DNA from 3 places in the Arthrobacter sp. E44 genome. Region 1 is predicted to be linked to each of the others. Evidence: riboswitches for the same ligand, from Rfam matches in the RefSeq annotation. Region 1 holds a riboswitch; each other region holds the start of a gene.

Evidence for each region. Region 1 has a riboswitch for S-adenosylmethionine ahead of ACETK3_RS05245 (homoserine O-acetyltransferase). Riboswitches for the same ligand answer to the same signal wherever they lie in the genome.
Region 2: linked by a shared signal. The riboswitch ahead of ACETK3_RS01280 (aminotransferase class V-fold PLP-dependent enzyme) and the one ahead of ACETK3_RS05245 (homoserine O-acetyltransferase) in region 1 are both predicted to bind S-adenosylmethionine.
Region 3: linked by a shared signal. The riboswitch ahead of ACETK3_RS08260 (DUF1737 domain-containing protein) and the one ahead of ACETK3_RS05245 (homoserine O-acetyltransferase) in region 1 are both predicted to bind S-adenosylmethionine.

What each region holds. Positions count from the first base shown of each region.
Region 1 covers NZ_JBHDJA010000004.1:41,322-51,071, reverse strand. Annotated here, with positions in the region: gene ACETK3_RS05270 (CoA-acylating methylmalonate-semialdehyde dehydrogenase) at 1-520, opposite strand, end outside; gene mmsB (3-hydroxyisobutyrate dehydrogenase) at 572-1,489, opposite strand; gene ACETK3_RS05260 (LysR family transcriptional regulator) at 1,601-2,533, shown strand; gene ACETK3_RS05255 (zinc-dependent alcohol dehydrogenase family protein) at 2,565-3,701, opposite strand; gene ACETK3_RS05250 (MFS transporter) at 3,708-5,090, opposite strand; gene ACETK3_RS05245 (homoserine O-acetyltransferase) at 5,331-6,446, opposite strand; SAM riboswitch class IV at 6,459-6,574, opposite strand; gene ACETK3_RS05240 (bifunctional o-acetylhomoserine/o-acetylserine sulfhydrylase) at 6,697-8,013, opposite strand; SAM riboswitch class IV at 8,058-8,172, opposite strand; partial or broken gene ACETK3_RS05235 (S8 family peptidase) at 8,476-9,750, shown strand, end outside.
Region 2 covers NZ_JBHDJA010000001.1:289,906-299,655, reverse strand. Annotated here, with positions in the region: gene ACETK3_RS01330 (GDSL-type esterase/lipase family protein) at 140-739, shown strand; gene ACETK3_RS01325 (DUF4097 family beta strand repeat-containing protein) at 821-1,651, shown strand; gene ACETK3_RS01320 (PadR family transcriptional regulator) at 1,651-2,112, shown strand; gene ACETK3_RS01315 (50S ribosomal protein bL37) at 2,230-2,304, shown strand; gene rsrA (mycothiol system anti-sigma-R factor) at 2,408-2,668, opposite strand; gene ACETK3_RS01305 (sigma-70 family RNA polymerase sigma factor) at 2,665-3,480, opposite strand; gene ACETK3_RS01300 (DoxX family protein) at 3,718-4,263, shown strand; gene aroA (3-phosphoshikimate 1-carboxyvinyltransferase) at 4,270-5,658, shown strand; gene ACETK3_RS01290 (ribosome small subunit-dependent GTPase A) at 5,642-6,757, shown strand; gene hisN (histidinol-phosphatase) at 6,803-7,615, shown strand; SAM riboswitch class IV at 7,767-7,880, shown strand; gene ACETK3_RS01280 (aminotransferase class V-fold PLP-dependent enzyme) at 7,918-9,333, shown strand; gene ACETK3_RS01275 (class I SAM-dependent methyltransferase) at 9,437-9,750, shown strand, end outside.
Region 3 covers NZ_JBHDJA010000007.1:64,899-74,648, reverse strand. Annotated here, with positions in the region: gene opgC (OpgC domain-containing protein) at 1-2,401, opposite strand, end outside; SAM riboswitch class IV at 2,584-2,699, shown strand; gene ACETK3_RS08260 (DUF1737 domain-containing protein) at 2,713-2,988, shown strand; gene ACETK3_RS08255 (rhodanese-like domain-containing protein) at 2,985-3,395, shown strand; gene ACETK3_RS08250 (O-succinylhomoserine sulfhydrylase) at 3,396-4,604, shown strand; gene ACETK3_RS08245 (glutamate--cysteine ligase) at 4,715-5,941, opposite strand; gene ACETK3_RS08240 (UDP-N-acetylglucosamine 1-carboxyvinyltransferase) at 6,010-7,533, opposite strand; gene ACETK3_RS08235 (energy-coupling factor transporter transmembrane protein EcfT) at 7,663-8,463, opposite strand; gene ACETK3_RS08230 (ABC transporter ATP-binding protein) at 8,460-9,750, opposite strand, start outside.

The DNA of each region.
Region 1 (9,750 bases):
TCGGCTTCAGCAGGACGGTGTTGCCGCAGGCCAGGGCGCTGCCGATCATCCACAGCGGCACCATGGCCGGAAAGTTGAACGGGGTGATGCAGGCCACGACCCCCACCGGCTGGCGGATGGAATGGACGTCGATGCCGCTGGAGACCTGCTCCGACCGCTCGCCTTTCAGCATGTGCGACAGGCCGGTGGCGAAATCGATGTTCTCCAGGCCGCGGGCGATTTCCCCTTCCGCGTCGGAGAGGACCTTGCCGTGCTCGCTGGTCAGGATCGCGGCGAGTTCGGATTTGCGCTGGTTCAGGATTTCGCGGACCTTGAAGAAGATGGTGGTGCGCTTGGCAAGGCTGGTTGCCCGCCATGCAGGCAGCGCGGCGCGGGCTGCCGCGATGGCTTCCTCTGTCCGGGCCGTGGAGGCAAGTGCCACCTGCTTTTCCTGTTGGCCGGTGGCGGGGTTGAAGACCGGACCGAAGCGGTCGGCATCGGTGACGCGGGCGCCGTTGATGTAGTGCGGGATGGTTTCCAAAAGAGTCTCTTTTCCTGCGGTGCTTGCCGGGTGGTTGGTTGGACGGCGTGGTTAGTTGGACGGCGCCCGGTCAGCGGCCTCGAGCGAGCCGTCCACGAGCTTGATGATCATGGAGCAGTCCTTGCCCGCGTCCCCGGCGTCGATGAGCCGCTGGAACAACTGCTGGACGTGCTTGCCGATCTCCAGGGGTGTGCCGGTGTCTTCGGCGGCGCTGATCGCCAGGCCGATGTCCTTGTTCGCGAGCTCGGTGGTGAAGGTAGGTGCGAAGTCGTTGTTGGAGGCCGCTGTGGGAACCACACCGGGCACGGGGTACCAGGTCCGGAGCGCCCATGAGTCTCCCGAGGAAACCGAGGCGATGTCCCAAAAGACCTGCTTGTCCAGGCCCAGCCGGTCTGCGAGCACCGCGCCCTCAGCGGTGGAGGCAAGGTTGATGAAAAGCATCAGGTTGTTGCAGATCTTGGCTGCCTGCCCCGTGGTGGGGCCGCCCGTGGGGATGATGTTGCCGGACATGGGGCCGATGTAGCCGGCAGCGTCCTTGACGGCGCCTTCTTCCCCGCCCACCATGAACGTCAGGGTTCCAGCCTCGGCCCCGCTCATTCCGCCGGACACCGGCGCGTCCACGAACCGGAAACCGGCGGCAGCAGCGGCGTCGTGCAGTTCCTGGGCAGAGGCGATGTCGATGGTGGAGGAGTCGATGAGCAGCGTGCGCGTATCCGCGTGCGCCAGCACCCCGTCCGCGCCGAGATACACCGCGCGGGCGTGCTCGCCCTTGGGGAGCATGGTGAACACGGCGTCCGCGCCATCCACGGCTTCGGCGATGCTGCCGGCCCGCTTGACGCCGCCCGCTGCAGCCGCATCCAGGGCTGCGGGGTTGAGGTCAAAGCCGCGGACGTCATGCCCCGCCTTCACCAGGTTCACCGACATGTGGCCGCCCATGTTGCCCAGGCCAACCCAACCGATAACTGCCATGCGTAAGCTCCTTTGCTTTCATTCCGGCGCTTCTGCCGGCATGCCTGTGTCAACCATCACACCGTGTTAGGGTGCAATCAAGGGGAAAAATCACAGACACTCTGTGCATTGATGCACATCAACGGAAGGTCCAACGTGGACGCCAGACGGCTGCCGAGCCCCGACGACCTGCTTATCCTTTTGACGGTTGCACGCCTGGGCCGTTTCAATGCCGTGGCCGAGAGCCTGGGGACCACCCACACCACGATTTCGCGCCGGATCCTCGCGCTGGACAAGCAGCTGGGCGGCCGCACGCTGGAGCGCAGCCCACACGGCTGGGAACTGACGCAGCTCGGTGCTGCCGCGGTGGACGCGGCGGAGGCGATCGAGAGTACACTCGGCTCCCTGTCGGGCCTGATCAGCCAGGACAATAGCGCCCTTGCGGGCCTGGTCCGCGTGGCCACCACCGACGCAGTGGGAGCGGTGTTCGTCACTCCATCGCTGGTGCGGCTCCAGCAGCAGAACCCGCAACTGAACATCGAAATGCTCAGCGCCACCCGGAAAGTCAGCCAGAACCGGTCAGGGGTAGACCTGGAGATCGTGGTGGGCCGGGCCGACGTCAGCACCGCACAGACCATTTTCCTGAGCAACTACTACCTGCGCCTCTACGCCAGCGCCGACTATGCAGGGCGGCACGGCCTCCCGGAAACGCTCGACGACGTGGGGCAGCACGCGTTTGTCTCGTACGTCGAGTCTGCGCTCCAGGTGGCGGAACTGGGCCCCCGCTGGTCATCGCAGCTGCCGATGCCCCGGACAAGCTTCCAGGCCACCAGCGTATTCGCACAGGTGGAGGCCGTTCGGCAGGGCGCCGGCATCGGGCTGCTGCCCAACTTCATGGTGGCGGACCGGGAAGATTTCGTTCCAGTCCTGCCTGCGGATTTCGAACGCCAGCTCCCTATCTGGGCCGTGGCCCGCCCGGAGTCGCTTCGGTCGGCCCGGGTGCAGGCGGTGATCGCGGCCCTCAAGGAGGAGCTGAAGGAGCGGGCCGGACTGCTGGCAGGCTGAGGCTGGCCCAGCCGTAGGGGCAAACGACGGGTCAGGCCTGGAAGAGCCGCCGCACCACCTTCCCGGCGGCGAGTGCATCAAGCCCCTCGTTGATCTCGCTCAGTGGCCGCGTGTCGGTGTGCAGCAGCTCAACCGGCAGCTTGCCCTCCCGCCAGTACCCCAGGTACCTCGGGATGTCGCGGGCGGGAACGGCATCACCCATATAGGAGCCCAGCAGGCGCTTGCCGGCGCCGGCGAACTGGAGGGCCGGAACGGTCAACTCGGCGGACGGGTGTGGAAGGCCCACCGAGACCACTGCCCCGCCCCGGGTCACCCGTTCCAGGCAGGACGCGATCACGCCTGCCGAGCCCACCGCCTCGACGGCAACATCCACTCCGTCGCCGGACGCTTCCTGAATGAGGCGCCCCGCGTCGTCCGGCGTACCCACCGCGGTGGCACCGGCGTCACGGGCCAGCTGGTGTTTGCCCTGGTTCGGATCAATGGCAATCACGCTGGCAGCTCCGGCCAGGCGTGCCGCCATGACCGCGGAGAGCCCCACCGCCCCCAGGCCGAAAACTGCCACGGACTGGCCGGGACTGACCTCGGCGGTGTTGAACACCGCGCCCATTCCGGTGAGCACGGCGCAACCAAACATCGCGGCGACCGTGTCCGGGACGTCGTCGTCAATCACCACCACTGATTCCCGCGCAACCACTGCGTAGTCCGCAAACGCCGAGACGCCCAGGTGATGGTTGATGCGCTTCCCTTCCGGCGTCCGCAACAGGGCAGGCCCGTGCAGCAGGTCTCCTGAGCCGTTGACCTCCGCTGCCCGGTGGCAAAGCGCGGGCCGGCCGGCCAGGCAGGCCCGGCAGTGGCCACAGCTGGGCACGAACACCAGCACCACGTGGTCGCCCACGGAGATGTCTCCTACGCCCTGGCCCACGGACACCACGCGCCCCACCGCCTCGTGGCCCAGGGCCATGGGGAGTGGCCGGACCCGTGAGCCGTCCACCACCGAGAGGTCCGAATGGCAGAGGCTCGAATAGGTGATGGCAACACCAAGCTCACCGGTGCGGGGCTCCGGCTGCTCGAGTTCCTCCACGACCAGTGGCCGGGCGTCGGCGAAGCTGCTTTTACCAGAGGCGTTTCCAGTGGCGGGGACGGTGGCGTACAGGACGGCGGCTTTCATGGGGCCCTACTTCTTGCTGGCGGCCAGCAGGTCGGCGGTGCCCTTGGCGTCGGCTGCGTCCACGTCATGCAGCGAGACGCCGCGGGTTTCCTTCAGGAAGAAGACCGCGACGGCGGTAATGGCGCAGGCGATGAGCAGGTAGACGGCCACGGGGACCGAGGACTTGTAGGTGCCCAAAAGCGAGGCGGCGATGATCGGGGCCAGGGAGCCGGCCACGATCGACGTCACCTGGTAGCCCAGGGAGACGCCCGAGTAACGCATCCGGGTGGGGAACATCTCCGCCATGATGGCAGGCTGCCCAGCGTACATGAAGGCGTGGAACACCAGGCCGATCATGATGGCCGCCAGGATAATGAAGTCGTTCTTCGTGTCCATCATGGGGAACGCGAAGAAGCCCCAGGTGGCGCCCATAATGGCGCCGGCCATGTAGACGGGCTTGCGGCCGAACCGGTCCGAGAGCTTGCCGACCATGGGCACCACGGCAAAGTGCAGGGCGTGGGCCAGGAGCAGCAGCAGGAGGATGCGCGTGGTGTCGGCCTGGACCACGGTCTTCAGGTAGGTGATGGAGAACGTCACCACCAGGTAGTACAGGATGTTCTCCGCAAAGCGCAGGCCCATGGCGGTGAAGACGCCGCGCGGGTAGCGGCGGAAGACCTCGGCCACGCCGTAGCCCTTGTGGCCGGCGTCCACTTCCTTACGCGCTTCAAGGAAGATGGGGGCGTCGTTGACCTTGGTCCGGATGTAGTAGCCGATCAGCACGATCACCGCGGACAGCCAGAAGGCAACACGCCAGCCCCACCCGAGGAAGGCTTCCTGGGTCAGGGTGGAGGACAGGATGAACAGCACGGCCGTGGCGAGGAGGTTGCCCAGGGGCACCGCGGACTGCGGCCAGCTGGCCCAGAACCCGCGGGACTTACTGGGGCTGTGTTCCGCCACGAGGAGGACGGCGCCGCCCCATTCCCCGCCGACGGCGAATCCTTGGGCAAACCGGAGGATGACCAGCAGCGCGGGAGCCCAGTAGCCGATCTGCCCGAACGTGGGCAGGCAGCCCATGAGGAAGGTGGAGACGCCCACCAGGATGATGCTGAGCTGCAGCAGTTGCTTGCGGCCGAACTTATCGCCGAAGTGGCCGAACACGATGCCGCCGATGGGACGGGCCACGAAACCGACGGCGTAGGTGAGGAAGGCGGCGATGATGCCATCCAGTTCTGTCCCGGCGTTGGGGAAGAAGGCTTTCCCGAACACCAGGGTGGCTGCGGATGCGTAGAGGAAGAACTCGTACCACTCCACGACGGTGCCGGCCATGGAGGCCGTCACCACTTTCTTCAGGCCTGATGCCTTGACGTCGGTTTCCTCGGTGCGCCTTGCGGCGGAGCGTTCCGTACTCAATGCGAACTCCTTCGGCGTCGTCGTCGACACCACGGGGACAGTCGATGGCAGCCGGATGTGATGTACACCACGAAAACCGGCTTCGATGAGTATGGTCTGCTTGCCGGTGCAACCTCAACGACCATTAGTGCAGAAGGCATCTGCAGGAATGCACACTGCTGGAGGTTTCCTTGGAGCTGGCTGAACCTCGGAGGCTTTGACCAGGAACGTGTGGACCAAAACTGCCTGGTCCAGGAGTGCCTAGACCAGGAAGCTGCCCCGCAGCTGCGCCCCCAGTTGGCCTATCTCGGTGAGGAACCCGTCGTGGCCGATGGGTGCCTGGATGACGTGGACGTCCACCTCGCCGGGCAGCGCCTGCGCCAGTTCCCGGGACTGGGACGGGAAGTAGAGTCGGTCGGAGTCGACGGCGGCCACGAAGAAGCGTGCAGTAGCACCGGCCAGGGTTTCGGCCAGGGTTCCCCGTCCGCGGCAGACGTCGTGGCTCATCAACGCTTCGGTCAGGGCGATGTAGCTGTTGGCGTCAAAGCGCTTCACGAGCTTGTTGCCCTGGTGGTCCAGGTAGCTTTCCACCTGGTAGCGGCCACGGGCTGCCAGTACTTCCCCCTGAAGGGGCGACTCGGATGCCTGGGCCGCCCGGCCGAAGCGGCCTTCCAGTTCGGCGGCGGACCGGTAGGTGATGTGGGCGATGCGCCGGGCAAGGGCCAGGCCCTCTTCAGGACAGGGACCGCCGTAGTAGTCGCCGCCGTTGAAGTTTGGATCCTGCCGAATGGCCAGGGTCTGGGCCTGGGCAAAGGCGATTTGTTCTGCCGTGCTCGCAGCCCCCACGGCGATGACGGCACAGCGCTGCACCCTTTCCGGGTAGGTCACTGCCCATTCCAGCGCCCGGGCGCCGCCCATGGAGCCGCCAAGAACCGCGAACCAGCTCTTGATCCCCAACTGGTCCGCCAGCCGGGCCTCCGCCACGGTGCTGTCCCGCAGCGTGACCAGGGGGAAGCGGGAACCCCAGGGCGATCCGTCGGGGGCGGGCGATGAGGGGCCGGTGGAGCCGTAGCAGCCGCCCACAATGTTGATGGACACCACGAAGAAACGGTCCGTGTCCACGGGGGCACCGGGCCCGGCCAGCTGCTCCCACCAGCCTTCCTCGTCGGTGTCTCCGCGGGTTACGTGAGTGCTGCCCGTGAGCGCGTGCTCGATCAGGATGGCGTTGCTGGCGTCTGCGTTGAGGGTGCCCCAGGTTTCGTAGGCCAGCGTAACGTCGGGCAGGTATCCCCCGGCCTCGAGCTCCAGTTCCCCAATGGAGGCGTAGCGGACGATTCCGTGTTCGGGGATGGTGGTTGGGGCGACGGAAACCGTCATGGCAAGACCTCTTCTACGCGCTTGCCCGCCGTCAATTGACCGGCAGGCCAGGTCCTCACCCGGGGCACCCCACCGCGGAAGGAGGGTTGCCGGCCAGCAAGCCGGGGCTGTCGCTGGCACTCATGACCTGGATCGAGTGTACGAAACACCACCCGGTCCAAGCCAAGAGTGTGACTGGTTGTGACTTCCCGACTTGCTGCCTGCCCTGCCCTGCCGCCTAAGTGGCGCCCCGGCGTCGTACTTTAGGCTTCTAGGCGTCCTTCGCAGCCCTGAAGCCTGCTTCAAGGTCGGCGAGGATGTCGTCGATGTGTTCCAGGCCCACGGAAAGCCTGACAAGTCCCGGGTGCACCCCGGCCACCACCTGCTGCTCCGGCGAGAGCTGGCTGTGGGTGGTCGACGCCGGGTGGATGACCAGGGAGCGCACGTCGCCGATGTTGGCCACATGGGAGTGCAATTCCAAAGCGTCGACGAAGCGTTTGCCCGCCTCCGCTCCGCCGGCCAGGTTGAAGGCGACGACGGCGCCCGTCCCCTTGGGCCCATACTTGCGGCCACGCTCGTACCAGGGGCTGGACGGCAGCCCGGCGTAGGCGACCGATTCGACGTCGTCCCTTGCTTCAAGCCACCGCGCAACCTCCGCCGCGTTTGCAACATGGCGCTCCACCCGCAGGCTCAATGTCTCCAGGCCCTGGGAAATCAGGAAGGCGTTGAACGGCGAAACCGCCGAGCCCAGGTCCCGCAGGAGCTGGACCCGCGCCTTGAGGATGTAGGAGAGATTGGCACCGAGCGCTCCATCGGCTCCCAGGTCGCGGGCGTAGACCAATCCGTTGTACGTGGGATCCGGGGTGTTGAAGCCGGGGAACCGTTCCGGGTCCTTGCTGAAATCGAACTTGCCGGAATCGACGATCACGCCGGCGATGGCTGTGCCGTGGCCGCCCAGGTACTTGGTGGCCGAGTGGATCACGATGTCCGCTCCCCACTCCAGCGGCCGGATCAGGTACGGCGTCGAGAGGGTGTTGTCCACGATGAGGGGCACGCCGGCCTGGTGGGCGACTTCGGAGATGCCCTCGATGTCCAGGACGTCCTGGCGCGGGTTGGAGACCACTTCACCGAAGAAAAGCTTGGTGTTGGGCCGGACGGCGTTGCGCCACTGGTCCAGGTTGTCGGGGTCGTCCACGAACGTGACGGAGATGCCGAATTTTTTCAGGGTGTGGGCGAAAAGGTTGTAGGTGCCGCCGTAGAGGCTGGGGCTGGCTACGATGTGGTCGCCGGCCTCCGCAATGTTCAGGACCGCGAACGTTTCGGCGGCCTGGCCGGAACTCAGCAGCAGCGCGGCCAGGCCGCCTTCAAGGCTGGCAATCCGCTGTTCGACGGCGTCCTGCGTCGGGTTGCCGATGCGGGTGTAGATGGGCGCCAGTTCGGAGAGTGCAAAGCGGTTGGCTGCGCTCTCGGCCGTTGGGAAAACAAAGGACGTGGTTTGGTAGATGGGCAGGGCACGGGCTCCCGTTGCACTGTCCACTTCCTGGCCGGCGTGGATCTGGCGGGTTTCGAAGGACCAAGCGTTGGACATCCAAATCTCCTTTGACATGGGCCCGGCATGCTCAGGGGCAGTGCGGGCCGCGCTTGCTGTCGGCTCGTGCCGGACAGCCAGGTCCTCACCCGGGGCACCCCACCGCGGATGGAGGGTTGCCGGCCAGCGAGCCGGGGCTTGGCGCTGGCACTCATGACCTTCGCCAAGTCTAGGAAGCGGGGGCGCCCAACGCCATGAGTATGACGGGTCGTGACAAAAGCCTGGACGTGGAAACACACCGCCAGGACTGCAGCGTAGGTTTGCGAAGATTCGCACAGGGAATGCGAAGGATCGCCCGAGCTTCGGAAGATCGGGTTCCCGTCCCCGATAGATTTGAACGGGGAAAACCCCCTCGTTTCTCACAGTCAAAAAAGGACGGACGTTCCGTTGCCTCCGATTCTGCGCCCTGCCGCACGTGCCACTGTTCTATACATTGTGTTGGTCTGTTCAATGCTGGGAGCGGTGCTTCTCCCTGCTCCCATCGCCAGCGCCGCGGCGGCTGACAAGGGTGATTACATTGTCCGGTTCCCCTCGGCAGCGGACGTCAGGCAAGAGAGCAGTGCCCTGCGCGGCCAAGGTATTGGCGTTAGCCGTATGTTCGATAATGCGATCAAGGGCGCTGCGATAAAAGCCACCCCGGCGCAAGCCTCAGCCCTGATGCGGTCCGGCAAAGCCGTCGCCGTTGAGCCGGACCAGCCCGTCACGGTCTACAGCACAACCCAGGAGCAGGCGCCATGGGGACTGGACCGGATAGATCAACAATCGCTGCCCCTATCCAGCACGTACACGCCCTCCGGCACCGGGCAAGGCGTGAGCGTCTATGTACTCGACACTGGGATCCTCGCATCCCACGTCGACTTCGGCGGCCGGGTTGCAACAGGTTGGACGGCGAAGTCCGACGGCCTCGGGTCCAGCGACTGCAACGGACATGGCACCCATGTAGCCGGCACTATCGGCGGTTCAACCTATGGCGTGGCAAAACTCGCGACTTTGATCCCGGTGCGGGCACTGGCCTGTGATGGCACAGGCCTCTACTCGGACGTTATTGCAGGACTCGATTGGATTGCAGGGGACCACCGTGCCGGAACTCCGGCTGTGGTGAACCTCAGCATTGGCGGCCCCACGAGCAGCACCTTGGACGCTGCCGTGGAGGCGGTAATCGCCGACGGTATTTCCGCGGTTGTTGCTGCAGGTAACAGTGCCACCGATGCATGCACGGCTTCCCCTGCCAGGGTTCCGGCGGCAATCACGGTCGCTGCCAGCGATTCCACGGACCACCAGGCCAGCTTCTCAAACTTCGGCAGTTGCGTGGATCTTTACGCCCCCGGCGTTGGCATTACATCCGATTGGTACACCTCCCCGGCCGCCACCGCATCTCTAAGCGGGACCTCAATGGCCACTCCCCATGTGGCAGGCGCTGCTGCCCTCATGCTCTCGCAGAACCCGCTGCTCTCCCCTGCCCAGATAGGAGACGCACTGAATTCTTCCTCAGCCAGCGGCAAGATCTCCAACGCCAGCCCGGGAACCCTAAACCGGTTGCTGCAAGTTGCGTCACCGGCAGGAACCAGCAGTCCGTCGAACCCTGGCTCGTTTTCCTCCCAGACCCCGTTCCGGCAGCTTGATACGCGCAACGGCACCGGAGGCACCAGCGGGCCAGTCGCTCCCGGAGCCACCATCAAGGTCCCGGTAACCGGACGGGGCGGCATCCCGGCAACAGGCGTGTCAGCCGTGGCCGTA
Region 2 (9,750 bases), on a different contig from region 1:
CCGGACGTCGAAATACCAGACTCCGGCCGGGCAGTTCTGTTTAATGGATGGACAGCGCCGCCTTCAACCTCCGCAGCCGCGGCGGCGACGGCGGCAGATGCCGTCCGAAGTAGACCCGTACCGAAGTAAAGAGGAACGCGTGGAAGACAGGAAGCTGCGGATCGCAGCTGTAGGAGATGAACTGCTGGCCGGACTCGGCGATCCCCGGGCGCTTGGCTGGCTGGGCCGGGTGTTGGCCCGCACTCCCCAGGACGGCATGCTGCTGGAAAGCTACGCGCTCCCCTGCCCCCAGGAAGGCACTGAGGGGCTGGCGGCGCGGTGGCTGGACGAAGCAGGCCGCCGCTTCAGCGCCCAAGCGGAGAATCGGCTCGTCATAGGCCTGTCCGGACGCGATATCGAGTTTGGCCTGTCCACGGCACGGAGCAGGCTGAACCTGGCCAACATCCTGGATTCGGCTTCCCAGAACCGGATCGAGGTTTTCGTGGTGGGACCGCCCCCCACTCTCGATCCGGCCCAGAACCGGCGCCTTGACGAGCTGAACACCGCCTTCGCAGATGTCACGACCCGCCGCAAGCACCTCTACGTCGACACCTTCTCACCCCTCCTGAACCACGAACAGTGGCGCCAGGACCTGGCCGCCAACGGCGGCACACCCGGTCAGGCCGGATATGGCCTCATGGCGTGGCTGGTTCTGCACCGCGGCTGGTTCCAGTGGCTGGGCCTGGAAGCACCGCAGTAGGCTTCGAGATATATCTTGACCCGGTCCGCCTGCGGCGATAAGTTGTAGTGGCAACGCGATATATCGTCTTTTGGAGGGACCGTGGCTGAGGAAACCTGGACTGTCGAGAGCCCGCAGACCATCGTCGTAGGAGACGTGGCGTCCCTGAAGCTGGGGATGGTACGCGGCAGCTTCCGCGTCGTGGCGCATGCCGAACCTGTGGTCCGGATTGAGGTGTCCGAGGTCCACGGCGACCCCGTCGCCGTCTCCCTCAGTGGCGGCAGGCTGGAGGTCCGGCACCAGCTGCACGGCGCGCAGGGGTGGTTCAAGAACCTCATGGAGACGGTCAATCACAACAGCGGGAATTCCGCCGTCATCACCGTTGCCGTTCCTGGCGGCACAGAGGTCGAAGCGGGAACTGTCAGCGGCGACGGCCTGGTCTCCGGCACCTCCGCCCACGTCCGCCTCAACACCGTCTCCGGCACGGTGGCAGCAGAGGGCACGTCCGGCGAACTCCAGGTCAACACCATCAGCGGAAGCGTGGCTGTCCGGGACCACCGCGGCGTACTCACCGCCAAAAGCGTCTCCGGTGAGGTTACTGCGTCCGGCCACTTCACCAATGTGCGCACCAACACGGTCAGCGGCCACCTCAGCTTCGACCTGCTCGATTTCACCCGGGATTTCGGCTCCAACTCGGTTTCCGGGGACCTCACCATCCGGCTGCCCCATGACGTAGGCGTGGACATTGTGGCCAAGTCGGCCGGCGGTGCGGTGGTTCTGGACGGACAGCAGTGCCTCCTGGCCAACGGCAAGGTGGAGACCATCGCCGGGCCGGATGGCCAATTGATGCTGGTGCGGACCAACTCGGTGTCGGGCAAGACCTCCATCTTCCACGCTCCGGCATCCGTTGACGGCGGCGAAACGGAACGCTGATGCCGCCCGTCTTCGCACACGGTGCGTTGCGCCTCTACCTCCTGGCCCTGCTCGAGAGCGGGCCCAAACACGGATACCAACTCATCAAGGCGCTCCGGGACCGGTTTGGCGGGACCTATGCACCCAGCGCCGGGACCATCTACCCGAGGCTGGGCAAGCTCGAGGAGGACGGCCTGGTGTCCACTGAGCAGGCCGGGCGCCGCACCAACTACCACATCACCCCCGAGGGCCTCGCAGAGCTGGACCGGCGCCGGGATGACCTGGCGGGCGTGGAGAACGGCATTGCAGCCTCGGTGCAACGGCGTGACGTGGAGTTGATGCTGCAGCATTTCGGTGACGACCTCCGTGCAGAACTGCGCCGGTACGCCCTGCGCGAGCCCATAGGCCCGGTGACCCTGGAAACTGTCCGTACTGTCCTGGAAGACGCCCGGGCAGCCATCCGCAGCACCCTGCGGCATTAGGGCATGACCTGCAGGCACTTCCGCAGGTCATTCGCCGTTTCCCGGTTCGCGGGGCGCCACATCATGTGGGAGACTGGAGGGCAGCTCTTTTGAGTACCAACAGTAAGGAGGCCAGCTATGAGCAAGCGTGCACGCAAGCGTCGTGACCGTAAGCGTGGCGGCGCGAACCACGGGAAGCGCCCCAACACCTAGGCAAATGCCAGGAACACGGTTCAAGCGAAGGACCCCGCAAGCCATTCGGCTTACGGGGTCCTTTGCTGTCTGCGGCCCTGATCCGGAGGCCGGCGCTTTATGCCTATGCCTCCACGGGACGGATCGCGTGGATCCTGTCCAGGATGGCGTTCTTCAGGTTATCCGGAGCGGACTCCTTGCACGAGCGCTTGACCATGTTGCGGATGACGCACTCGAGGTCGTACTGCTGGGTGCACTCAGGGCACTCATCCAGGTGGTTCTTGATCTCGGTCAAGTCCTCGCGGGTCAGCGCCCCGTCAAGGTATTCGTAGATGCGTTGCATCCGGGTGTCGTCGCAGTCGCCCAATCCCTGGCAATCGCTCATTTCCTGTTCTCCTGTGCTTTGCTTCCTGCCGCTTCCGACGTATCCACGGCTGTTTTGAATCCCCGCTCGGCGGCGTATTCCGCGAGCATGTCCCGCAACATTCGCCGGCCGCGGTGGAGCCGGGACATCACGGTGCCGATGGGCGTGTTCATGATGTCTGAGATTTCCTTGTAGGCGAAGCCCTCCACGTCAGCGAAATAGACCGCCAGGCGGAATTCCTCAGGGATATCCTGCAGCGCCCGCTTTACGTCCGAGTCCGGGAGGTGGTCCAATGCCTCGGCCTCGGCGGACCGCAGTCCGCTCGAGGTGTGCGACTCCGCCCGCGCCAGCTGCCAGTCCTCAATGCTGTCCGAGTTGGACTGCAAGGGCTCACGCTGCCGCTTGCGGTACAGGTTGATGTACGTGTTGGTGAGGATCCGGTACAGCCACGCCTTCAGGTTGGTTCCCGGCTTGTACTGGTGGAACGCCGAAAAGGCCTTGGTGTAGGCCTCCTGGACCAGGTCCTCCGCGTCCGACGGGTTCCGTGCCATGCGCATCGCAGCCGAATACAGCTGGTCCACGTACTGCATGGCGTCCCGCTCGAAGCGAAGGCGGCGCTGCTCCATGGTCTCCGCGGAGACATCCAGTTCGGTACTGTCATTTGCGTCGGTGTCGGCGGCCCGGGAACCAGGACCATCCTGACCGGACGGGAGAGGCGCGGCTCCCGCCTTGCCGTTCACTTCGGCGGGGGTGGCCTCATACATGGCCGCGGCGGCCGGATCCAAGGTGCTCATTGCCTTCAAGTCTACTGTCCGGCTTCCCGCCCGGGGCATGCCGTACTCCAGCGGCTCCGCGGCAAGAGTATCCAATGCCACCGGCCCCGCCGGTCTGGTTTCGTCCAACACCTTCCCCAAGGCCCAACTCCGCTCTGTATCGGGTGAATGATCGCCTGGGTCCCTGTCACGGACCCGACATCGATAACCGCCCTCAGCGGGCAAATATTCCCCAAAAGTGCAAGACTAGGACCGACTCCGCCGCTTGCCGCGGCTCGTCCATCCAGGAGGAAATTCATGTCCTTTGTCCGCACGCTCGCCCGGCCCATGCTTGCCTCCAGTTTCGTTCTTGCCGGACTGGATAAGCTCAAGAACTCCGACGACACCGCCCAGCAGCTCTCGCCGCTCCTGCGTAAGGCGGCGGCTTCGCTCCCCTTCCAGGCGAGCGAGAAGACGCTGGCGCGCGTCATCGGCGGAACCCAGGTGGGAGCGGGCGTCCTGTTCGGCCTTGGCAAGTTCTCCAGGCTTTCAGCCGGCCTCCTGACCGTGATTTCGCTGCTTAACACCTTTGTTGAGTGGCGTAGTGCGGATATCAGCAGCAAGGAAGGGCGGGAAAACCGCCGGAACCAGCTGCTCAAGAACCTCTCGCTGAGCGGCGGCGCGCTGCTGGCCTCGGTGGACACAGCGGGCAAGCCGGGCCTGGCCTGGCGTGCCGAACACCTGGCCGCCGATGCCCGCAGGAATGCCTCGCACCTTGCTGCCGACGCGCGCCGGACCACCACCAAGAAGCTGAACAAGGCGGACAAAGCCGTACGCCGCGCCGTACACGCCACGGGAGCATAAGCACGAATGACCGCAACAGCTGCCACCCGGGACGGGTCCGGAACACCTGTCGAGCACTGGGCCGCACCCTTTGCGTCCCGGCCCGTCGATGCCACCGTGACGGTTCCGGGATCAAAGTCCCTGACCAACAGGTACTTGGTCCTGGCCGCCTTGGCGGACGGCCCGTCCCGGCTGCGCACACCCCTGCACTCCAGGGATTCGGCACTGATGGTCGATGCGCTCCGGCAGTTGGGCGCCACTATCACGGAAGTGCCGGGGGACGGCGACTTTGGCCCTGACCTGGAAGTGGTTCCGCTGCCGGCAGCGGCTGAGGCGTCCCTGACCAGAATCGACTGCGGGCTGGCGGGCACGGTCATGCGGTTCGTTCCACCGCTGGCGGCGCTCCGCAACGGAACCAGCGTCTTCGACGGCGACCCGCACGCCCGGAAGCGCCCCATGGGAACCATCATCGAGGCGATTAAGGCCCTCGGTGTGGCCGTTGCCTCCGAAGACGGCTCCGCGGCGTCGTCGCTCCCGTTCGTGGTGGAAGGCAAGGGCGCGGTGCGGGGCGGCCATCTGGTGATCGACGCCAGCGCGTCGTCCCAGTTCGTCTCCGCCCTCCTCCTGGTGGGGGCGAGGTTCGACGAGGGCCTGCACCTGGAGCACGTGGGAAAGCCGGTGCCGAGCCTGGACCACATCAACATGACCGTGGCTGTCCTGCGCGGCGCCGGCGTGTCCGTGGACGACTCCGTTCCCAACCACTGGGTGGTGGCACCCGGGCCAATCCGTGCCTTCGACCAGCGGATCGAACAGGACCTTTCCAACGCCGGACCGTTCCTGGCGGCCGCCCTGGCCTCGAAGGGAACAGTTCGGATTCCCAACTGGCCGGCGGATACCCAGCAGGTGGGAGACCTGTGGCGCGAGATTCTCGTGAAAATGGGCGCACACGTCACCCTGTCCGACGGCGTCCTGACTGTCACCGGCGGCCCGGAGATCAAGGGCGGCGACTTCGCGGACACCAGCGAGCTTGCCCCCACCGTCGCAGCCCTGTGCGCGCTGGCCACGCGCCCATCCCGGCTCACCGGGATCGCCCACCTGCGCGGACACGAGACGGACAGGCTCGCTGCATTGGTGGCGGAAATCAACCGGCTCGGCGGGGACGCAGAGGAAACCAGCGACGGCCTGCTGATCCGGCCCGCCGCGCTGCACGCCGGCGTCGTCCGCAGCTACGCGGACCATCGAATGGCCACTGCCGGCGCCATCCTGGGCCTGGCAGTGGAGGGCGTACAGGTGGAGGACATCGCCACCACCGCCAAAACCATGCCCGATTTCCCCCAGCTGTGGGCAGGCATGCTGGCCCAGGACGCCGCTGCGGCATCCGGACCGGAGGAGCCCAGCGGTGGCACGGCGCACTGACTCCTGGGACGAGTCCGACGTCCGTATCAGGCCCAACAAGAAGGGCTCCAGGCCCCGCACCAAGGACCGTCCCAGCCACGACGATGCGGTCACCGGACGGATCATCACGGTGGACCGGGGGCGGTACACCGCAGTCGTGGGTGAGGACTCGAACAACGAACGCGTGGTCATTGCGGCACGCGCCCGCGAACTTCGCCGCTCGCCGGTGGTTGCCGGCGACTTCGTCTCGCTCGTGGGGGACGTCTCCGGGGCACCGGACACGCTGGCGCGGCTGGTGAAGATCCAGGACCGCAAAACGCTCCTGCGGCGCAGCGCCGACGACACGGATCCAATCGAACGTGCCGTGGTGGCCAACGCGGACCAGCTGGTGATCGTGGTGGCGGCCGCCAATCCGGAGCCGCGGACCGGATTCATCGACCGTGCCTTGGTGGCTGCGTACGACGCCGGTATCGAGCCGATCCTGCTGGTCACCAAGGCCGACGTCAAGGATCCAGTGGAACTGCTGTCCAACTACACCCACCTGGATTTCCCGGTGATCATCAGCCGGACCGCTGACGCCCAGGCCTCCGGGATCGACGCGCGCTCCGACGACGGCCTCTCGGCCCGGCTGGACAGCACCGCGGTGGCAGCCCTCCGCGCCCACCTGGGCGGCAAGGTCACCGTCATGCTCGGGCACTCAGGCGTGGGCAAGTCCACCATGGTGAACGCGCTGACTGGGGCCGAGCGGGCCACCGGCGGAGTGAATGCCGTAACGGGAAGGGGCCGGCACACGTCGTCCTCTGCCCTGGCGCTGCGCCTCGCGGACGCTCCGGCCGGCAGCTGGATCATCGATACTCCGGGCATCCGGTCCTTCGGCCTCGCCCACGTGGACCCTGACCGGATCCTGCGCTCCTTCCCGGACCTCTCCCCCGGCATCGAGAACTGCGAACGGGGCTGCAAGCACACGGCAATTGCAGTGAACTGCGGCCTCGACGACTGGGTGGCGGGCGGACACGCAGGTCCCACCGGTCCCGCCCGGTTGGCGTCGCTGCGGCGGCTGCTCGGCACGGATCCAAGGTTGGAAGCACAGGAAACCAAGGAGCTCGGCAGCGTCAACTGACGCGTTCTCCCCGGCAGAAGCGTGCGCAGACTGTAGTTTGGAACCATGATCCAACCCGCTTCGAGCTACAACGATGACCTGCGCCTGGCACATGTCCTGGCCGACTCCGTGGATGACCAGACCATGAGCCGCTTCAAGGCCCTGGACCTCCACGTCGAGACCAAGCCGGACCTGACGCCGGTCACCGATGCGGACAAGGCCGCCGAAGAAGCCATCCGCGGCCAGCTCTCGCGTTCCCGCCCCCGGGACGCGGTCCTGGGCGAGGAGTTCGGCAGCACGGGACACGGGTCGCGGCGCTGGATCATCGACCCCATTGACGGGACCAAGAACTTCGTCCGCGGCGTTCCGGTCTGGGCTACCCTGATCGCCCTCGTCGACGAGGGCGAACCGGTGGTGGGCGTGGTCAGCGCCCCGGCCCTGGGCAAGCGCTGGTGGGCGGCAAAGGGTATGGGCGCATACATGGGCAGGTCCCTGGCAGCTGCCACCCGGCTCCGCGTCTCCAACGTCTCGACACTCTCGGACGCCTCCCTCTCCTACTCCAGCCTCACGGGCTGGAAGGAACGGGGAAACCTTGACGAGTTCCTGGGCCTCACTGAGGACGTGTGGCGGACCCGCGCCTTTGGGGATTTCTGGTCGTACTGCATGGTGGCGGAGGGGTCCGTTGACATCGCCTGCGAACCGGAACTGAACCTCTACGACATGGCCGCCCTGGTGCCGATCGTCGTGGAGGCCGGCGGCCGCTTCACGTCGCTGGAAGGCGAGGACGGCCCCTTCGGCGGGAACGCGCTGGCCACCAACTCGATCCTGCACTCAGAGGTATTGCACCGCCTGAACCCTTATTTGGACGATTTGCTGTAACGGTTGGCTTTTCCCCGAAAAAACGAATAAAGCAGCGGCGGACACCTCCATGCGGGGGTGTCCGCCGCCGTTTATTCGAATTCGCGTAACAAACCGCTTAACAATCGCTGCTGGTTCAGTCCTGCCAGCCGCATGTCCTACGCTTTATCCAGGTCACGAGTGCCAGCGCTAAACCCCGGTTTGCTGGCCGGCAACCCTCCATTCGCGGTGGGGTGCCCCGGGTGACGACCAGGCCGGTCCGGAGCGGATGCGGCAAGCGCGGATTCCACTATGCCGGAGTCCTGTATTCAAGTGAGGTCTCTGTGACAACTGCCACCGTCTCCCCCCAGCCCGTCAGCACCGAAGCGGCAGTTGCTGAACGGCATGCCGTTGCCGGCCGGCCCCTCGTGGCAGTCACCGGAGCCGAGATCCAGGCGCCGCTGATCACCGGCGGCCACGTGCGGTACGCAAACCTGGATTACGGCGCCTCCGCCCCGGCACTCTCCGTGGTGTCCGCCTACCTGAACGAAATCCTGCCCTACTACGCCAGCGTCCACCGGGGGGCAGGATACGCCTCCCAGATCAGCACGTCTGTCTACGAGAACGCGCGCACCATCGTCCGCGATTTCGTCGGCGGCCGCCCGGACGACTCGGTCATTTTCACCCGCAACACCACGGACTCGCTGAACCTCCTGGCAGGTTGCCTCCCAGTCACCGATGGCCGCCCTGACGGCGATGTCCTCTACCTGGACATCGAACACCACGCGAACCTGCTGCCGTGGCAGGGCGTGCCCCACCGCAGCATCGTGGCCGCGGAGACGATCACCGGCACCCTCGACGCCGTCCGCGCGGAGCTGGAGCAGGGCGGGGTCAGCCTGCTGGCCGTCACTGGCGCTTCAAACGTCACCGGCGAGATCCTTCCCGTCCGCGCCCTGGCCGCGCTGGCCCACCAGCACGGCGCACGGATCGTGGTGGATGCGGCCCAGCTGGCACCGCACCGCCGGGTGGACATCAGCACGGATGACATCGACTACCTCGCGTTTTCCGGCCACAAGCTTTACGCACCGTTCGGCGCCGGCGTCCTGGTGGGACGGCCTGACTGGCTGGACGCGGGCGTCCCGCACCTTGCCGGCGGCGGCGCAGTCAAGGAAGCAAGGCTCGACGGCGTCAGCTGGGCCAACGGCCCGGCCCGCCATGAGGGGGGCTCGCCGAACGTCCTCGGAGCCGCCACGCTGGCCCGCGCCACCCAGGTCATTGCTGAGCTCGACCAGGACCGGTGGCACGCCCACGAAGCCGCTATCCGCTCCTTCCTGGTGGAGGGCCTGCAGGACATCGACGGCGTTACCGTGCACCAGATCTTCAAGGACAGCAACCCGGAATCGGACACCATCGGCGTGGTCAACTTCTCCGTGGAGGGCTACGACGCGGGGCTGGTGGCCGCCTACCTCGCCGCCGAGCACGGCGTGGGCCTGCGCGATGGACGCTTCTGCGCCCATCCCCTGCTGAAGCGCCTTGGCCTGCCGTCCGGTTCGCTCCGCGCAAGTTTTGGCGTCGGCTCACGGCTGGAGGATGCCGAACGCCTCCTCGCCGGTATCCGTGCGCTGCGCAGCAACGGGCTGGGCTGGGACTACGTGGTGGACGCCGGGCGCTGGGTCCCCGCCAACGACTTCCGCACCTACCCGCACTGGGCGCCCAACACGCCGGGAACGGCCGGCGCGGCCCCCTGCATCGACGACTGAGCAGCTGCAGCAAAGAGGGCGCCCCTTGGGGCACCAGCCGGTGACCGTCCGTGCGGTACATTCGAGAGACGTCCACATCGGCAGCACACGAAGGAGGCCACGCGTGGTTCGGGGTGGCCCCAGGCTCGATCACGGGCGGCGCCGGGAGCTTGGCCAGAGCTTCCAGGACGGCGGCGGGCACTACCACCGCGTCCGCCCCAGATATCCGGAAGACTCGGTCCGCTGGCTGGTGCCCACCAGCGCCCATGAGGCACTGGACGTTGGCGCGGGTACCGGAAAGTTCACCTCCTTGCTGCTGGACCTGGGCCTGGACGTCACCGCAGTCGACCCCTCCGCGGACATGCTCGCCCAGCTGAAGACCCACTGCCCGGGCGTTGCAGCCGTGGCGGGCACCGCCGAGGTGACCGGCCTTCCCAG
Region 3 (9,750 bases), on a different contig from region 1:
GGACCACGGCATAGGCCGCGGTGTTGAGGAAGATACTCTGCTGCTGCAACGCCGGAATATTGGCTACGACGGCGATCAGCAGCACATGCATGATGAACACGTACAGCGTGGCCCGGCCCAGTGGAATCAGGAACCAGCCCAGCGCCCGCTGCACCGGCTTCCAGTAAGCGCTGAGGAATGCGTAGGTCGCCACCACCAGGACCATGACATTAAGCAGTCGGCCTGGAGCCAGGTACGTGCGGCCGAAGAGTGCGTCATACATGGCGCGGTATACGCCGTCCGGCATGAGCGCCATGCGGACGTCGTAGTTGTTCGCCAGGTAGGGATTCCCCCAGGACAGGAAGGCCAGCGCGAACGCCGCCGCGGTGCAGGCAACCACCACCCACGTATGCCTCGACAGCCAGGCAACGACGGCACGGCGGTGATAGCCGGCAACCAGCCCCAGCACGAACAGCACCTGCCACACCAGCAGGGGGAAGGAGTCCTCGAACTGCGACGGCAGGACCCGGAACCTGGTCACGGCACCAACTGCATACACTGCAAGGGTCGCGGCCAGCACCCAGACGGCCTTTCCGCGGTTCAATGCGGCCAGGATGAGCGGGCTGACCAGTAAGAGCACCACGTAGAGGCCCATGACGTTGAATTGCCAGGGCCCAAACTGCAGCAGCACGATGGCCGGAAGCACCTGGGGCGGCACGGGGAACTGGAACAAGGACGACATGCCCGCATAGAGGTCGTAGGTCCGGCCGGCACCGTTGTGCCCGGCGCCGCCGGTTCCCTGGTCCACGAAGGTTGTGAGCGCCTCGGCGTGGAAGAACGGGAGCAGGGACAGCAGGAAGACCCCGATCAGCACGGCGAGCGCCGTCAGGTAGAGCTTGCCTGCGCGGCGTGACGTGAGGTCCACAACCCGGCCGAAGTCCTCCTTTGCCTTGGGCCCGTACACCATGCCCACCACCAGTCCGGAGAAGAGGACGAACAGCTCTGCGCCTGACACGAAGCCCACGGCCTCCTGCGTGAGCAACTGGAACAGCGAGGCCATGCCCAGGTGGTTGACCACCACGAAGACGATGGCCATTCCGCGCAGCAGGTCAACGCGCGAGTCCCTGGTGGAAGGATCCTGGTAGCTCCAGGCTGTGGCTGCATTGATCCTGCGCGGAACCTGCCACAGGGCCACCAGGAGGATGACCATGGCGGCGGCAACAGTCCAGGCAGCAGGCCCGGACAGGGTGTTGGCGCGGACATAAGTGCCGGTGGGTGCCTGATCGGTGACAGGGCCGGTCACCATCGGGGAGGCCTTCAGCCTGTCCCCCGCGGCCTTGGCAATGTCCGGGTTTCCAGTGAGCAGCCAGCTGATGCTCGCCACGCCGGTGTCCCTGGTGCTGGTGCGTTCGTCCCATACGACGGCGGCCGTGCGTGCGAACTCCGGAGAGGTGGCAGTTCCCACCACCTGGTCCCACCAGCCGGTTTTGATGCCGGCTTCGGGCGCGCCGCCGGTTGAAGGGCTGTAGAACGCCGCGGTCTGCAGGAGGAAAGGCTTCCTGCGCCCCTCGGAGTAGGTGGCGTAGAAGTTTTCGCTTCCGGAGGCTGTCAGCATCTCCTCAAGCTCGCCGGCCCGCGGCAAGGTGTTGACGGCGGCCCCGCCTGCGGTGTCGTCGTGGTAGGCGGCCAGGCCCACCCAGTCCACGGCGTCGTCGCCCGGGTAGTACGGTGCGTAGGCGTTGTCGCTTCCGTTCCAGGTGCCGTCCCCGTTGGTGTCCAGGAGCGCGAACCCCTCGCTTCCTGGCTGCGGCGCATTCCGGCTCCGGTCAAAGGGGTAGTCCTTGCCCAGGTAAGGCGCCCACACCATGGTGGCCCGGCCGCCGTCGTACTTCTTGAATGCCTTGGACACCTCCTGGAAAGCCTGGCGGTACTCGGCGGGCTGCTGGCCCCAACCCACCCAGCTTGTGTTCATGTCAGGGGCGAACCGGATCAGCAGCTGCCCCTTGAACCCGGATGTGAGGGTGTGCACCTGCTGCGCGAAGGCTTCGGCTTCGGCAGTGCCGAGCTGGTCCAGCGGCACCGAGGGCTTGACCGTGAGCAGGGCGTGGGCACCTTTGGCTGCGGCCTGCTGCAGGAAGCCGTCGATGTCGTTCCGTTCGGAATCACGGAACGGAAGGGTGATGTCGTGGCCGAAGACAGCAGGGGTGGCGCCCAGCCGGTCACTGAAGCCTGCAGCGGTATCCTCGCCCCACTCGAGCACCGCACCCAGCCACGGCTTGCCGCTGTCCGGTGCAGCCTGCGCCGGACCTGCCGGCGCCAGCACGGCCAGGAAGGCGATGACGATGGCCGCTAGAAAGGCAGCCACAGAGCGCGGACGGTTTACGTGGCTGGTGGCGCGGTGATGCGATGTGATTGCCCGCATGCTGACAAGGACCCCCCGGTACTCTTTGCTCTGCTGCCCGTTGCTTAGGCGACGGGGTGGTGCCCCCGGTAAGAACTTTATCCGGCGGCCGGCCCTTGCGTGTCGCCTGGCCGTCCGGTGAATTACGGAACATGACGACGGCGGCGGTGCGGCTTGGGAGCGCAGGTGTTACGTTTTTGGGGAGTAATGAGTACCGGTGTGAAGCCCTGACTGGCCGGTCGGCAACCCTCCCTTTCGCGGCGGGGTGCCTCAGGTGAATACTCGGCATATCGACCGATTCGAGCTGCAAGCGTGAAAGAAGGAGATCCGTCGTGTCCGACGCACCCGCCCCTGAGGAAAGACTGTCCTACCGCCTGATTACCGGCGCGGACAACCGTGAGTTCTGCGAGCGGATCTCCGCTGCACTCGCGGACGGTTACGTGCTGCACGGCAGCCCGGCAGCAACCTTTAACGGCACCACCGTCATCGTGGCGCAGGCCATCGTCCTTCCGGCCGCGATCGCCTCGGCAGACGCCGCCGTTGCAACGGCCGTTGACGAGCTTGAGGGCGAGTTCGACGGCGAGTTTGACGGCGAGGGCCACGCATGAGCTACGCCGGAGACCTGACGCCGCAGGAAGCCTGGGCCAAGCTGGAGCAGGGCGCCGTCCTGGTGGACGTCCGTACCGAGGGCGAATGGGCCCACATCGGCATCCCGGACACCAAGGCCACGGACAACGACCCACTCTTCATCCAGTGGACCTTCCCCGGCGGCATCCCCAACCCCGACTTCATCAAGGATCTGACGGACCAGGCGCCGGAGGACCCGGGCACGGAACTGGTGTTCCTGTGCCGCTCCGGCAAGCGCTCCGTCGCCGCTGCCACCGCCGCCACCCAGGCGGGTTTCACCGCCTACAGCGTCCTCGAGGGCTTCGAGGGCGATCCCGACCGCTTCGGCGAACGGACCGTCAATGGCTGGAAAAACCGCGGCCTGCCCACCAACCTCGGAAAGAACTAAGTGAGCTTCAACCACGACGCCCCCGGCTGGAACCCCGACACCCAGGCCGTCCGCGGCGGGCTGGACCGCAGCAACTTCCAGGAAACGTCGGAGGCCATCTTCCTCAACTCCGGCTTCGTCTACGAATCCGCAGCCGCTGCTGAACGCGCCTTCACCGGCGAAGACGAGCGCTTTGTCTACTCCCGCTACGGCAACCCGTCCGTGGCCACGTTCCAGGAACGGCTCCGGCTGCTCGAAGGCACCGAAGCGTGCTTCGCGACGGCGTCGGGCATGTCCGCGGTGTTCACCGCCCTGGGCGCCCTGCTGGCAGCCGGCGACCGTGTAGTGGCCGCCCGCTCGCTGTTCGGTTCCTGCTTCGTGGTCCTGAACGAGATCCTGCCCCGGTGGGGCGTGGAGACCGTGTTCGTGGACGGCCCGGACCTGGACCAGTGGCGCGAAGCGCTCTCCAAGCCCACCACGGCTGTCTTCTTCGAATCCCCATCCAATCCCATGCAGGAAATCGTGGACATCGCCGCGGTCAGCGACCTGGCGCACGCCGCCGGGGCCACCGTGGTGGCGGACAACGTCTTTGCCACTCCCCTGCTGCAGCGCTGCGGTGACCTGGGCGCGGACGTCATCGTCTACTCCGGCACCAAGCACATCGATGGGCAGGGCCGGGTGATGGGCGGTGCCATCCTGGGCACCAAGGAGTTCATTGACGGCCCCGTAAAGCAGCTGATGCGCCACACCGGCCCCGCCCTGTCCCCGTTCAACGCCTGGGTCCTGACCAAGGGCCTGGAAACCATGGGGCTGCGCGTCAACCACTCCTCCGCCACGGCCCTCCGGCTTGCCGAGTGGCTGGAGGAGCAGCCCGCCGTGAGCTGGGTGAAGTATCCGCTGCTGAAATCGCACCCGCAGTACGGGCTGGCGGCGAAGCAGATGAGCGCAGGCGGCACCGTCCTGACCCTGGAGCTTGCCCCGTCAGGCGGACGCTCCGGCAAGGAAGCCGCCTTCGCCCTGCTGGACGGGCTGCGGATAATCGACATCTCCAACAACCTGGGCGATTCCAAGTCGCTGATCACGCATCCCGCCACCACCACGCACCGCGCCATGGGCCCGGAAGGACGAGCGGCCATTGGCCTGAGCGACGGCGTGGTCCGCCTCTCCGTGGGACTGGAGGATGCGGACGACCTCATCCGCGACCTGGAGCAGGCGCTCAAGCAGATCTAATTTTTCGACGCGCTGCGGTGTTCCCGCGGCGCATATTCCCTGGCGCGGCCCGAATGTGGGCCGCGGGAAGGAAGCACCGCGTCGAAGAGGAAACTGCGCGCCGCGGCGGGTCAGGCCTGGCGGACCCGCAGCAGCTCCGGCGTGTCCTCCACGTCTCCGAGATCCAGCGCTCCGCGCATGGTCACCTGCACGGCCTGGCGCACCACGGCGCCAAAACCCATATCCTCAGGCGGCGGACCGGCAAGGGCTTTGTCCCGGGCGCGGCGTTGTTCGGCGGCCCCTGTTCCGCGGGCGATGATCTCCTCCACACCCTGCCGGGCCAAAGCCAGCTCGCCTTGCTCCTGCAGGACAGGGGCCAGGTAATCCACCAGCGCACGGGCCACATCCGCGGCGGGGGCCGGACGGAAGTTGCCAAAATCCAGGAGCTCGCCGCTGAGCCCCTCGCTGCTGGCCTGCCAGGAGGCCATTCGCAAAAGAACTGTGGGAACGGGTGTGGGATCAACGTCATCCCGCCACTCCCTGCTGGCAGATTCCACCAGCGCCCGGACCAGCACGGCAATAAGGGCTGCGTCCTCGGCCCGCAGGCATACATCCGCCACCCTCACCTCAACGGTGGGGTGGTTGCGGGACAGGCGGGCATCAAAGTACAGCATCCCCTCGTCCAACATGACCCCGGTATCCAGCAGCCGCGTCACCACCCTCCGGTAGGCGGGGTAGGTGCCGTAGATACCTGCCGGCCCAGCCGTCGGCCACCGGTTCCAGGCCTGGGTCCGGTAGCTTTCAAACCCGGTGGGCACCCCGTTCCAGAAGGGTGAATTGGCGCTCAGCGCCGTCAGGACCGCCAGCTTGTCCCGGGTGCGGTCCAGGACCGCCACGCCTTCCTCCGGCGATTCGATGTAGGTGTGGACGTGGAAGCCGCAGGTCAGCTGCTCCTGTGCAGTGAGGCCGAAGCGTTCCAGCATCCTGGCGTAGCGCGGATCCGGGGTGGTATGGCTGGGGGATGCCACCGGCGAGGTGGCAAGGGCCGCCACCCTGGCACCGTGTTTCCGGGCCGCCTGGTCCGCCAGGGCACGGCCGGCGCGGATCTGTTCCAGGAGGCTGCCGTAATCCACGCATGGCCGGGTCTGGGTCTCGATCTGCTCAAGCTTCAGCTCGGCACTCAGGCCCATCTCGTCGTCGTAATCCCCGTGGTTCCCGGCGTGATGCGTGTCCGGTTCCACGGGAAGATCGTCCGCCGCAACGCGGTGGCCGGCAAGGAGGGCGTCAGCCAGCGCAAGCGGTTCCCCGGACTCCGGATCAACGATCAGGAGTTCTTCCTCTACGCCGAACGTACGCATACGAACATTTTGCGGCAGCGCAGGGATATTGGAACTGTCACACGCGGTTCATGACGAACCGTGAATGCCTAGTCCTGGAAGTACTCCACCTTGGCACCGATGGTGTTCAAACGCTCCGCCAGGTCTTCGTATCCGCGCTCGATCACGTAGATGTTCCGCAGTTCGGAGACGCCGCGTGCTGCCAGCATCGCCAGCAGCAGGCAGGCCGCCGGGCGGAGTGCTGGCGGGCAGCCAACCTCGGCGGCACGCCACTTGGTGGGCCCGTTGACGTAGATCCGGTGCGGGTCCAGGAGCTGTACCTGGGCGCCGAGCCGGTTCAGCTCGGTGAGGTAGATTGCCCGGTTTTCGTAGACCCAGTCGTGGATCATGGTCTGGCCATGGGCGTTCGCGGCGATGACGGCGAAGAACGGCAGGTTGTCGATGTTCAGCCCGGGGAAGGGCATGGGGTGGATCTTGTCCTCGGGGGCGCGCAGCTCGGAGGGTTTGGTGGTGACGTCCACCAGGCGGGTTCGGCCGTTGCGGGCCATGTACTCGCCCGAAATCTCAAGCTTCTGGCCCATTTGGCCCAGGGTGGCCAGCTCGATTTCCATGAACTCGATGGGAACGCGGCGCACCGTGACCTCGGAGTTGGTGACGATGCCGGCCGTGATGAGGCTCATGGCTTCGATGGGGTCTTCGGAGGGGAAGTATTCGATCTCGGCGTCGATCTCGGGCTGGCCGGTGATCTTCAGGGTGGTGGTGCCCACGCCCTCAATGGTGACGCCCAGCATCTGCAGGTAGAAGCAGAGGTCCTGGACCATGTAGTTGGGGCTGGCATTGCGGATCACGGTTGTTCCCGGCCGGTGCGCCGCCGCCATGATCGCATTCTCGGTGACGGTGTCGCCGCGCTCGGTGAGGACGAAGGAACGGTCGCGGGTGTCGGCAGGAGGTGCCTGGACGGTGTAGAAACCGGCCGTGGCTTCCACCGAGAGGCCGAACTCGCGCAGTGCCTGCATGTGGGGCTCCACCGTGCGGGTGCCAAGGTCGCAGCCGCCGGCGTAGGGCAGCCGGTACTCCCGCGATTCATCCAGCATGGGGCCGAGCAGCATGATGACGCTGCGGGTCCTGCGTGCCGCGTCCACGTCCATCGCTTCGAGGTCCAGGACGGCAGGACGGCGGAGGCGCAGGTCCGTGTCGTTAAGCCAGGTGCATTCCACGCCGATGCTGGTGAGCACCTCGACAATGCGGTTAACTTCCTCGATGCGGGCCAGCCGGCGGAGCACGGTGGTGCCGCGGTTGATCAGGCTGGCGCACAGAAGGGCGACGCCGGCGTTCTTGCTGCTGTTCACGTCCACGGCGCCGGACAGGGTGCGGCCGCCCTCTACCCGCAGGTGGGTCATCTGCGGCTTGCCCACGTTGACGATGCTGCGGTCGAAGATGTTTTCCAGGCGCTGGATCATTTTTAGGCTCAGGTTCTGCTTGCCCTGTTCCATCCGGGCCACGGCGCTCTGGCTGGTGCCGAGTTCGGCAGCCAACTGGCCCTGGGTCCACCCCTTCTCGCTCCGGGCGTCCCTCAGCATGGCGGCAACGTGTTCAGCGGTCTCTTGCGTCATACGCCGAATATATCATAAATGAGTTATCCAGCCTGCCGAGCACCTACCCAAGGGCCCATTGGGGGGATACGGAAAGGCTGTACCCATCAAGTGCGATAGGGAAGCCTACATAGCACCTAAGCCCGGGACTTAGCTTCCCAACCACACCATGTTCCAGGTACCGGCGGTAACAGCCGCAAAAAGCGCAAGCCCGGCCACCACGACGCCGCCGGCCACCACTCCGAGATCCAGCAGGCTGAAGGTTGATTCCCGCGCCCAGGTTCGCGTGGCACCGCCAAAGCCCCGCGCTTCCATGGTGACGGCCAGCCTCGACGCGCGCCGAATGGCCTGCACCAGGAGCCCGAAGCTTTGCCCCAGCGTAGCCTTCACCCGCTGGCCCAGGCTGCCGCGTGAACCCACGCCGCGGGCACGCCGTGCCATGCCGATGGTCTGCCACTCCTCGGCCATGAGCCCCACCAGCCGCATTGCGGCGAGGGTTCCCAGGACAAACCGGTGCGGCAGGCGCGCTTTCTGCGCCAGCGCATCGGCAAGGTCCGTGGGATCAGTGCAGCTCATCAGGAGCACCGCCGGAAGGGCGATGGCAAAGCCGCGCAGGAGGAAGCCGATCCCCAGCTGAAGGGAACCTTCGCTCATGGTCCAGATGCCGGCGTCGAGCAGGATCCTGCCGCTGTCCGGCGCCAGGATGGACGTGCTCCAACCGCCTATGGCGGCCGCGAGGATCAGCGGCCAGCCCCGCTGCCACAGCAGGGACAGGGTGAGCCCGGCCAGGGGAAAGAGCAGAAGCTCGAAGACCAACGCCACGGATGCCGAGACCCAGTCGATGGACAGGGCAAGGACGGCGGTGATGAGCAGGACCGCCGCGAATTTGCTGAGCGGGTTGGCGCGGGTGAGCACGGCCCGGTTGCCGCTGAGGGTGAGTTGCTGCCTCATGGCGCCACCGTTTCCGCAGCCAACATCCGCAGCTCCTCGCCGCCCAGCGCCTCAGTGAATTCGGCATCATGGGTCACCGAAACCACCGCCGTTCCGGCATCAAGCAGCTCGGACAGGAACGAGGCCAATTCGGCCCAGGTGTTGGCATCCTGCCCGAAGGTGGGCTCGTCAAGGACCAGGACCCGGGGGCTGGCGGCAAGGACGGTGGCCACGGACAGCCGCCGCTTTTCACCGCCGGAGAGCGTGTACGGGTTCGCATCCACCAGCTGGGTGAGCCGCAGCCGCTCCAGCAGCTCGTCAACCCGGTCCTCACCATGGCCCAGGTGCCGGGGGCCAAAGCGCAGCTCATCCAGCACTTTGCCGGTCACGAACTGGTGCTCAGGCTCCTGGAACACCGTCCCTACGCGGGAAATCAATTGCTCGGCCTTCCACCGGAACGGGTCGATGCCCGCACCCCGGCTGAGGTCCAGGGTGGCGGAGACTTTTCCGGAGACCGGCTCCAGGAGGCCGGCAAGGGTCAGCGCGAAGGTCGACTTGCCGGCGCCGTTGGGACCGGTGATGGCCAGGGCCTGCCCGGCGCGGACCTGCGCGGCCACGCCTTCCTGGACGGGGACGGGCGGGATCCTGCGGAAGCCCTTGCGGCTGGGTCGTTCGCGGGAAACACCCAGCTGTTCGGCCGCCAGCAGGAGATTCCCCGTTCCCGGCGCCTGCACCGCAGCCCGGGCACGGGTGGCCGGGACGTAGCCGGGAACCCACACCCCCGCCGCGGCGAGCATGGTGCGCGCCTCACTGAGTACCCGGTCCGGCGGCCCGTCCAAGAGCACGGCGGGCTCGGAGGCGGAGCCCGGCTGCAGGACCACGATCCGGTCCACCAGGTCCTTCCACACCGACACCCGGTGCTCCACCACCACCAGGGTGGCCCCGGTCTTGTCCAGGCAGCGCGCCACGGCGTCGCGGACTTCCAGCACCCCGTCCGGGTCCAGGTTGGCGGTGGGCTCATCCAGCAGGATTAGCCCCGGGCGCATGGCCAGGATCCCCGCCAGCGCCAGGCGCTGCTTTTGCCCGCCGGACAGGGCCGACGTCGGGTGGTCCAGCGGGAGGTGGGACAGTCCGACGTCGGCAAGCGCCTCGTGCACGCGCGCCCAGATGGCGTCACGCGGCACGGCAAGGTTCTCGGCTCCGAACGCGACGTCGTCCCCCACCCGCGACAGGACCACCTGCGTCTCCGGGTCCTGCTGCATCAAGCCGGCGCGGCCGCGCTGGGAGCGGGGCACGGCGCCGTCAACC